2 regions of the Eubacterium sp. LMAG:50 genome follow, and region 1 is predicted to be linked to the other one. Evidence: predicted binding sites of a transcription regulator. Region 1 holds the regulator's gene; the other holds the start of a gene.

Region 1 (4,452 bases):
TTCATTAAGTCTTGTTTTCATTTCATATACATTTTTGTATATTGCATCCAGATTAATTTCTGCATATCCCCTAAAATACTCTTCTTCGCATATTTTTCTTGTCATTTTCTTCTTCTCCACGTTTATAAATTATTTAATTTAAATTTACATCTATATCGTTGATTTACTATATTACAATTTCAAATTATCTCTATTATGTACAGTTTTAAATGAAACTTTATCATTATTGTGTCACAATTATTTACTGAGGCATAATATTTTTTATTTCCTCAATTATATCTGTAGCCATTATAGACGCTTTAGGCATCTTTGTTGCTACCAAATCTCCGGCAATTCCATGAATGTATGGTGCAAGCGTTGTAGCGTTTTCTACATTGCACCCAATAGCCAACAATCCTGCAACAATTCCAGTAAGCACATCTCCCGAGCCTGCAGTCGCCATGCCACTGTTTCCTGTCATATTTATGTATATATCATCTTGCGTAACAGCAACGCTTCTTGCATCTTTTAGAATTCCATTTGCATTGTACATATAATTAATATTGAAAGCACTTTTTACAAGATTGTCCTTTATTTCATCTATCGTTTTATTTTCAAATCTGGCCATTTCGCCTAAATGCGGTGTCAATATTACATTCTTATGAAGCATTTTTTTTAGTTTAACATTTTGTGAAATAACATTAATTCCATCTGCATCTATTACCGTGTTCTTTCTGCTTTCAAGAACTGCTTCAACCATATTTTTTTGTATTCCACCTGTTCCAATTCCCGGACCAATTGCAATAACATTTGCCCATTCTATACAGGCATCTAAAGCCTTTTTGTCAAAATCATCTGTATCATATACATTTACCATTGCTTCAGGTAATAGTTTTTGTATTACTTCACGATTTTCCTTTGCAGTAAATATTCTTACCAGTCCGGCTCCTGTCCTAAACGCTGCCTTTGCACATAAAAACGCTGCCCCTGTTATATCTTTATTACCTGCTATAACAAGAAGTTTTCCATATGTACCTTTATTAGAATAATTTGGTCGTTTCGGAATTAGTTTTAAATCATCGCTTGTGTGGTATTTATAAACTGTTTCACACTTCTTATAGGAGACATCCGGAAAACCTATATTATCAAATGATAGTTTTCCACAATAATCTGCTCCCGGATAAAGAACTGCTCCAAGTTTAAGTTCTCCAAAGCATACAGTATAATCAGCTTTAACTGCCACACCCATCACTTTTCCTGTATCTGCGTTCAGGCCTGATGGAATGTCTACAGCATAAACTTTTGCCTTGCTTTGATTTATTGCTTCAATTAACTTTTTGTAATCGCCTTCTACATTTCTTGATAATCCGACTCCAAATATTGAATCAACAATTACATGTTTCTTATCCATTTCATCTCTTGTCAGTCTTGAAGCATCTTTGATTTCAATTCCAACTTTCTGTGCTATCTCAATCTGTGTTTTGAATTCCTGTGTTGCCTTATCTATGTTTCCCATAATATAAATGCAGGTGTTATATCCATCTATGTATAACATCCTGCAAACTGCAACGCCGTCGGCACCATTATTACCAGTTCCGGCAATAGCAATTACCTCACTGTTTTTATCTGTTGTTTCTTCAATTAAATCAGCAACACTCTTTGCTGCTCTTTCCATTAATACTAAACTTGGGATTCCAACTTCATTAATTGTATATTCATCAACCTTTTTCATATCCGTACCAGAAATTATTCTTTCCATAGTACTTCACCTCTTATTTATTTTTATTTGCTTTTTCTGATATTCTATATGTAAGTTTCATTAAGCTTTCTGATAAATGAACATTCTCAACTATTATGTCATCGCTAAATCCTAAATCAGTGTGAGCAAAATTCCAAAATGCCTTCACTCCACATTCGACTAATTTTTCAGCAATATCTGTTGCCGGTCCTTTAGGAAGTGCCAATGCCACAATCTCAATATTTTCATTTTTCACATAATCTATTATAGTAGAAATGTCTCTGATTTCAGTCCCATTCACTGTCTTTTTACCAATTAAATCTTTATTTTTATCAAATAAAGCCGTAATTTCAAAACCTCTGTTTCTAAAATTTCCATAGTTTGCAATTGCCTGTCCAAGATTTCCTGCACCTACAATTATCATCTTATGCGTCACATCAAGTCCTAATAATTTTCCGATTTCATCATACAGATATTTAACATTATATCCGTACCCCTGTTGTCCAAACCCACCAAAATTATTCAAATCCTGTCGTATCTGAGAGGCCGTAACATTCATCATGTCACTTAATTCTTTAGACGAAACTCTTTCGACATCCTGCTGTATTAATTCATCTAAATATCTATAGTATCTTGGCAATCTTGTGATTACCGCCTTGGATATTTTTCTCATTTCCGTTCTCCTTCGTTATTTAACCACTTCAATTATATGTTTTAGGGCAAACATTGTCAAATATTTATCATTCTTTTTGACACTGTTCTTTTACAGTATTTCATTGATTGTTTTAGCTTTTCGTTTTATAATCTTACGTGATATCAGCCTATTTTTGCTGATTATATAAAAACACTACAAACACAGGAGGATTCCTATGATTTTATCATGCAATCATATAAGCAAGGCTTATGGTGAAGAAGTTATTCTTGACGATTGCAGTTTTTTTGTAAATGACCATGAAAAAGCTGCCATTGTAGGCAATAATGGAGCCGGAAAGTCTACTATATTAAAAATAATAATGAATGAACTTTCATCCGATTCAGGGGATGTAATTATCGGAAAGGATAAGTCTGTTGGTTATCTTGCCCAATATCAGAATTTAGATACAGATAATTCTATATATGAAGAAGTACGTTCCGTAAAACAAAATATTATAGATATGGAAAATAAATTAAGGGAATATGAATCCTTAATGGCAAATGGATGCGACAACTATGATGATATAGTTAACAGTTACACAAATCTACATCATCAGTTTGAATTGTTAAACGGATACGCATACAAAAGTGAAGTTGATGGTACTCTTCGTGGACTTGGTTTTGAAGACAGTGATTTTAATAAAAAAATTTCAACTTTATCCGGAGGTCAAAAAACCCGTGTTGCACTATGTAAACTTTTAATTCAAAAACCGGATATTATTTTATTGGATGAACCTACAAACCATCTTGATTTAAATTCTATCAAATGGCTGGAAACTTATTTGTCTAACTATAACGGAGCTGTTGTAATCGTTGCCCACGACCGTTATTTCTTAGATAAGATTGTAACTAAGATTGTTGAAATAGAAAATACACACTGCCATGTTTACGATGGCAACTATTCAGCTTACGCTGTTAAAAAGAAAGAACTTAGAGAAGCAGCAATTAAACTCTATATCAAACAACAGGCTGAAATAAAGCATCAGGAAGAAGTCATTGCCAAGCTTCGCTCATATAAACAGGAAAAGTTTTATAAGCGTGCTGAAAGTCGTGAAAAAGCTTTAAGTAAAATGGAAGTAATCGATAATCCTGATACATATGAAAATGCCATGACTCTTAGACTTGAACCAAACTGTACGAGTGGCAATGATGTTTTAAGTGTTTCAAATTTAGCAAAGTCATTTGATAACAAATCATTATTTTCCGATATTTCTTTTGAAATTAAGAGAGGTGAACGTGTTGCTCTTATCGGTGATAACGGAACCGGAAAAACTACAATTTTAAAAATTATAAACGGACTAATTGCTGCAGATAGCGGCTCTTTTACTCTCGGAACAAATGTTAATATCGGATATTATGATCAGGAACATCATACATTAAATGATTCAAATACTTTGTTTGATGAAGTGAGCGATTCTTATCCTAATCTTACAAACACAAAAATCAGAAATGTGTTAGCCGCTTTTATGTTTACAGGTGATGATGTATTTAAACGCGTAGGAGATTTAAGTGGTGGAGAAAAAGGTCGTCTTTCTTTAGCAAAATTAATGCTTTCAGAAGCTAATTTCATTATATTAGATGAACCTACTAACCATCTTGATATGGTTTCAAAAGAAATTCTTGAAAACGCATTAAACAATTATACCGGCACAATTTTTTATGTATCTCATGACAGATATTTTATTAATCAAACTGCCACACGTATCATTGAATTAACAAATAAAGCAATTGTAAATTATATTGGAAATTATGACTATTACGAAGAAAAGAAGGACGAACTTACAGCAATATATGCTCCAAAAGAAGAGCAAACTTCTTCTAATACTCCTTCTGCTTCTACTAATAAGCAAAATTATTTAGAAAGGAAAGCCGAACAGGCAAGGATTAGGAAGTTGAAAAATGATATTTTAAAAGTTGAAGAAAAGATAAAAGCTAATGAAGAGCGTTTAAATGAATTAGATGAACTTTTAGCTGACCCTGAAATTGCTAAAAACTCAGCTAAATTAAACGAAATCAGTAAAGAACAGGATAAAATTAGCGAA
Region 2 (4,452 bases), 170 kb from region 1:
TTCAATATTTAGAGGCAAAATCAAGTATTCAGAATTTTCAACTTAAGGAATTGCCAACACAAATATTATCATTTTTTGGAGGACCATTTAGAAATGATAAAATAGTTTTAAATGGTAATTTGAATAATAGTAGTGAACGTACAATTACAGGAACAAAAATGATTAAAGTAACATTAACTCAAATGCCTGATGGAACGTTTTATATTAAAAATTTTGTGGGTGAAACTTATAAAAACAATAAATGGAGTGAGTTTAGTTTATCTGATTTAGAAAAAGATTCTAGTGGCTATAGATTGATGAAAGAAGCTGAGAACCGAAAAAGAATATATGGGGAAACTTACAATAGAATAAATCATTCAAGAGTGCCGGCAGCATTACAAATTGCAACATTAGATGTTTTTGCAGAATGTAAGAATATTGCATTTGTACCATATTATGCAAAAGTCACAGATGATGATACGGTGAATGGACATGGAAATCTAAATTTTATAAGTGGAGAGAATTCAAAAACATATCAGAAATATAATTATTTTCCAATGGAAGATGCTATGGCATTAGATGAGATGGATTATGGTAGTGATTTTGAAGACTGGAAAATTTATGAAAACAAAGTGGCGAAAATTGTAGATGAGCAGATTCCGGACAAATTGAGTAAAATAAGAGAATATAAAAGTAAGATATATTCTGACAATATAGATGATGTATCAAGTAATATTGATAAATTATTTTCAAATGGATTTAAATATACTTTAATGCCGGGAAAGACTCCGTCAGGGCAGGATGTATCAGAGTATTTTTTGACAGAGAGCAGAAAAGGATTTTGTGTTCATTTTGCTACAACTGCAACATTAATGTATAGAATGTGTGGAATCCCAGCAAGATATGTGGAAGGATTCGCAATCCCATCGAGTGCATTTGAAAGAGATAAAAATGGACATTATACGGCAGTTGTAACAGATAAGATGGCGCATGCATGGACAGAAGTGTTGAATTCATATATCGGGTGGGTTGTTAAAGATCATACAATAGCTGACACATCCTTAACTGAAGCTGAATCTGTTAATAGCCCGGAAGAAAAAGAGAATGAAAATGTAACTAATAAAATTGTAGAAGCAACAACTTTACAAAAACAGGTTAATGAGACACAAAGCAATGAAAAGAAAAATACTGATTTAGAAAATTCAAATGAGAGTGACACGAAAAATAGTGATAATACAAACATAAACGGAAATAGAAAAGTGATGGTTGGCATTATGTTGCTAGTTATAATTGCAGTCGTGATTTTATTTGTCGAATTTAATGCATTAAAGAAGAAAAAATTACGAAAATGCAGAAATATGTCTGCTGTTGAAGCGTATACTTATCTTTATTGCGTTGGAAGAAGAATGTGCGCAGGCAAAAATAATTTAAAAAGAAAAACATTAAGTGGTGCAAATCCAATAAATGTGAAGGCTAGAAGTTTAAATAAAGGAAACAGAGAAGAATCAAATATAAACAAGAAGAATAATTTGAATAAACAGACAATTGAATATGATGAATTTGAATATATAATGAATGAGTTGGATATTGTGAATAAAGAAGAGTGGAACTGGTTATACAAAAAGGCTTTGGAAGAAAAATTTTCTGATAAAAAGATAGAAAGTGAAGATGAGAAAAAAGCATATTTTATTTATATTAATTTTAGAAATAAATTAATTAAGAAAATGAAAAAAGATAATAGATATGGTAAACTAATTTGGCTTAGAATTAAAGGAATGTAAATTTTATAAACTATAGAAATGTTTTTCCTTTAATTATTTAAAAATTCGATATTTTTCACCTAATTTTTTATATTTCACTAGACAAAGAAAATATAATTTGTTAAAATTATAACAATCTCAGTGGACATAGGGATAACTGCGTGAATTAATGGTATTCACACAAATTTTACATATATTTTAAATGCGGTTTATTGCAAGATATATTGGCCTATGTTATCATTGAACAAGAGTGTGTCGTAAGGGATTACTTAGAATATATATTACAAAAGCGACGCGTAATTAAATTATTTTATATGGAGGATATTTATCATGTCAAAGAAAGTAGTTATTGCAGGCGCATGCCGTACAGCTATTGGTAAAATGGGTGGAGCTTTAAGCACAACTCCAGCACCTGTTTTAGGTTCTATCGTTATTAAGGAAGCTCTTAACAGAGCAGGCGTTCCAGCTGATCAGGTTGATCACGTATATATGGGATGTGTTATCCAGGCAGGTCTTGGACAGAACGTTGCACGTCAGGCAGCACTTAAGGCAGGACTTCCAATTGAAACACCAGCTGTAACAGTTAACGTTGTTTGTGGTTCAGGTCTTAACTGTGTAAATATGGCAGCACAGATGATTCAGGCAGGAGATGCTGATATCGTAGTTGCAGGTGGTATGGAAAACATGTCAATGGCACCATATGCTTTACCACAGGCTAGATTTGGTTACAGAATGAACAACGGAACAGTTGTTGATACAATGGTTAATGATGCTTTAACAGATGCATTTAACAATTACCATATGATGATTACAGCTGAAAACGTAGCTGATCAGTGGGGACTTACAAGAGAAGAATTAGATGAATTCTCAGCTAACTCACAGCAGAAATGTGAAAAGGCTATGGCTGAAGGAAAATTCAAAGATGAAATCGTTCCTGTTGAAGTTAAAACAAGAAAACAGACAATCATCGTTGATACAGATGAAGGACCAAGAGCTGGAACAACAGTTGAAACTCTTAGCAAGTTAAGATGCTGCTCAGGTAAGCCTGATGGAGTAGTTACAGCAGGTAATGCATCAGGAATTAATGATGGTGCAGCAGCAGTTGTAGTTATGAGCGAAGAAAAAGCTAAAGAATTAGGTGTTACACCAATGGCTACATTCGTAACAGGAGCACTTGGTGGTGTTGATCCATCAATCATGGGTGTTGGACCTGTTGCTTCTACAAAGAAAGCATTAGCAAAAGTTAATATGACAATCGATGATATGGACTTAATCGAAGCTAACGAAGCTTTCGCAGCACAGTCTGTAGCAGTTGCAAGAGACTTAAAATTCGACATGAGCAAAGTAAACGTAAACGGTGGTGCAATCGCACTTGGACATCCTGTTGGAGCTTCAGGTTGCCGTATCCTTGTTACATTACTTCACGAGATGCAGAAGAGAGACGCTAAGAAGGGTCTTGCTACATTATGTATCGGTGGTGGTATGGGATGTACTACAATCGTTGAACGTGACTAATAAAAAATAAATGAAATGCAGATGATGGATTGTTAATTGAAGTTAATAACTTTTTAATCTGTTAGAGAATAAGTTAATAATTTTTACATATGCATTTCGTCTTAAGCAATCAGGTGAGCTCTTTCACATATTGAAATAACGGTGATGGGGCTTACCTGTTTGAAGTGTAAATTGTTTTTTTGAGATGGCTCAATATAACAAATATTTTACTTTTATAGCCCAAAGCGTAGAATGCTATTTGCTTTGACTTTTATATTAAGGAGAATAAATATGGAATTTATCACATATGAACAGGAAGGATTTGTAGGTGTTCTTACAATCAACCGTCCAAAGGCACTTAATGCTTTAAATAGCCAGGTACTTACTGAATTAGAAGAAACAATTGATGCAATTGATATTAATACAACAAGAGCATTAATTATCACAGGTGCAGGCGAAAAATCATTCGTTGCAGGTGCAGATATAGGAGAAATGTCAACACTTACAAAAGCAGAAGGTGAAGCTTTTGGTAAAAAGGGAAATGATGTATTTAGAAAGATTGAAACATTAGAAATCCCTGTAATCGCTGCTGTTAATGGATTTGCATTAGGTGGTGGATGCGAAATTTCTATGAGCTGTGATATTAGAATCTGTTCTGAAAATGCAATTTTTGGACAGCCTGAAGTAGGTCTTGGAATTACACCTGGATTTGGTGGAACACAGAGACTTGCAAGAATTGTTGGACCGGGAATGGCTAAACAGATGATTTATACAGCAAGAAACATTAAGGCTGCTGAAGCTTTAAGAATTGGTCTTGTTAATGCAGTATATCCTGTAGAAGAATTAATGGATGCAGCTAAGAAGATGGCTAATGGAATCGCTATGAACGCTCCAATTGCTGTCAGAGCTTGCAAGAAGGCAATTAACGAAGGACTTGAAGTAGGTATGGACGATGCAATCGTAATCGAAGAAAAATTATTCGGTAGCTGCTTCGAAACAGAAGACCAGAAGGCAGGAATGGGTAACTTCCTTGAAAAAGATAAAGAAAAGAAATTAAAGGTAGTACCATTTGCAAATAAATAAGCGGAATGCTGAATTTATATTCAGATAATATTTATATTTTCATTTAGGAGGAAAAACAATGATAGTAGGAGTTATTGGTGCAGGAACAATGGGTGCAGGAATTGCACAGGCATTTGCAATGACAGACGGATATGAA

The links. The regulator Rex, encoded in region 1, represses fermentation and respiration genes when NADH is low (regulators of the CRP and FNR family bind a similar motif). The targets are predictions, from matches to a motif close to ATTGTTAANNNNTTAACAAT.
Region 2: CCC31_RS04525 (acetyl-CoA C-acetyltransferase) is a predicted target of Rex. The motif match lies at 1,857-1,876, and genes of this name have one in related genera.

The regions. Positions count from the first base shown of each region.
Region 1 is NZ_NALP01000006.1:208,371-212,822, forward strand. Features, by position in the region: gene alr (alanine racemase) at 1-105, opposite strand, end outside; gene CCC31_RS03800 (NAD(P)H-hydrate dehydratase) at 242-1,738, opposite strand; gene CCC31_RS03805 (redox-sensing transcriptional repressor Rex) at 1,752-2,390, opposite strand; gene abc-f (ribosomal protection-like ABC-F family protein) at 2,587-4,452, shown strand, end outside.
Region 2 is NZ_NALP01000006.1:380,797-385,248, reverse strand. Features, by position in the region: gene CCC31_RS04530 (transglutaminase-like domain-containing protein) at 1-1,760, shown strand, start outside; gene CCC31_RS04525 (acetyl-CoA C-acetyltransferase) at 2,070-3,254, shown strand; gene CCC31_RS04520 (enoyl-CoA hydratase-related protein) at 3,525-4,316, shown strand; gene CCC31_RS04515 (3-hydroxyacyl-CoA dehydrogenase NAD-binding domain-containing protein) at 4,375-4,452, shown strand, end outside.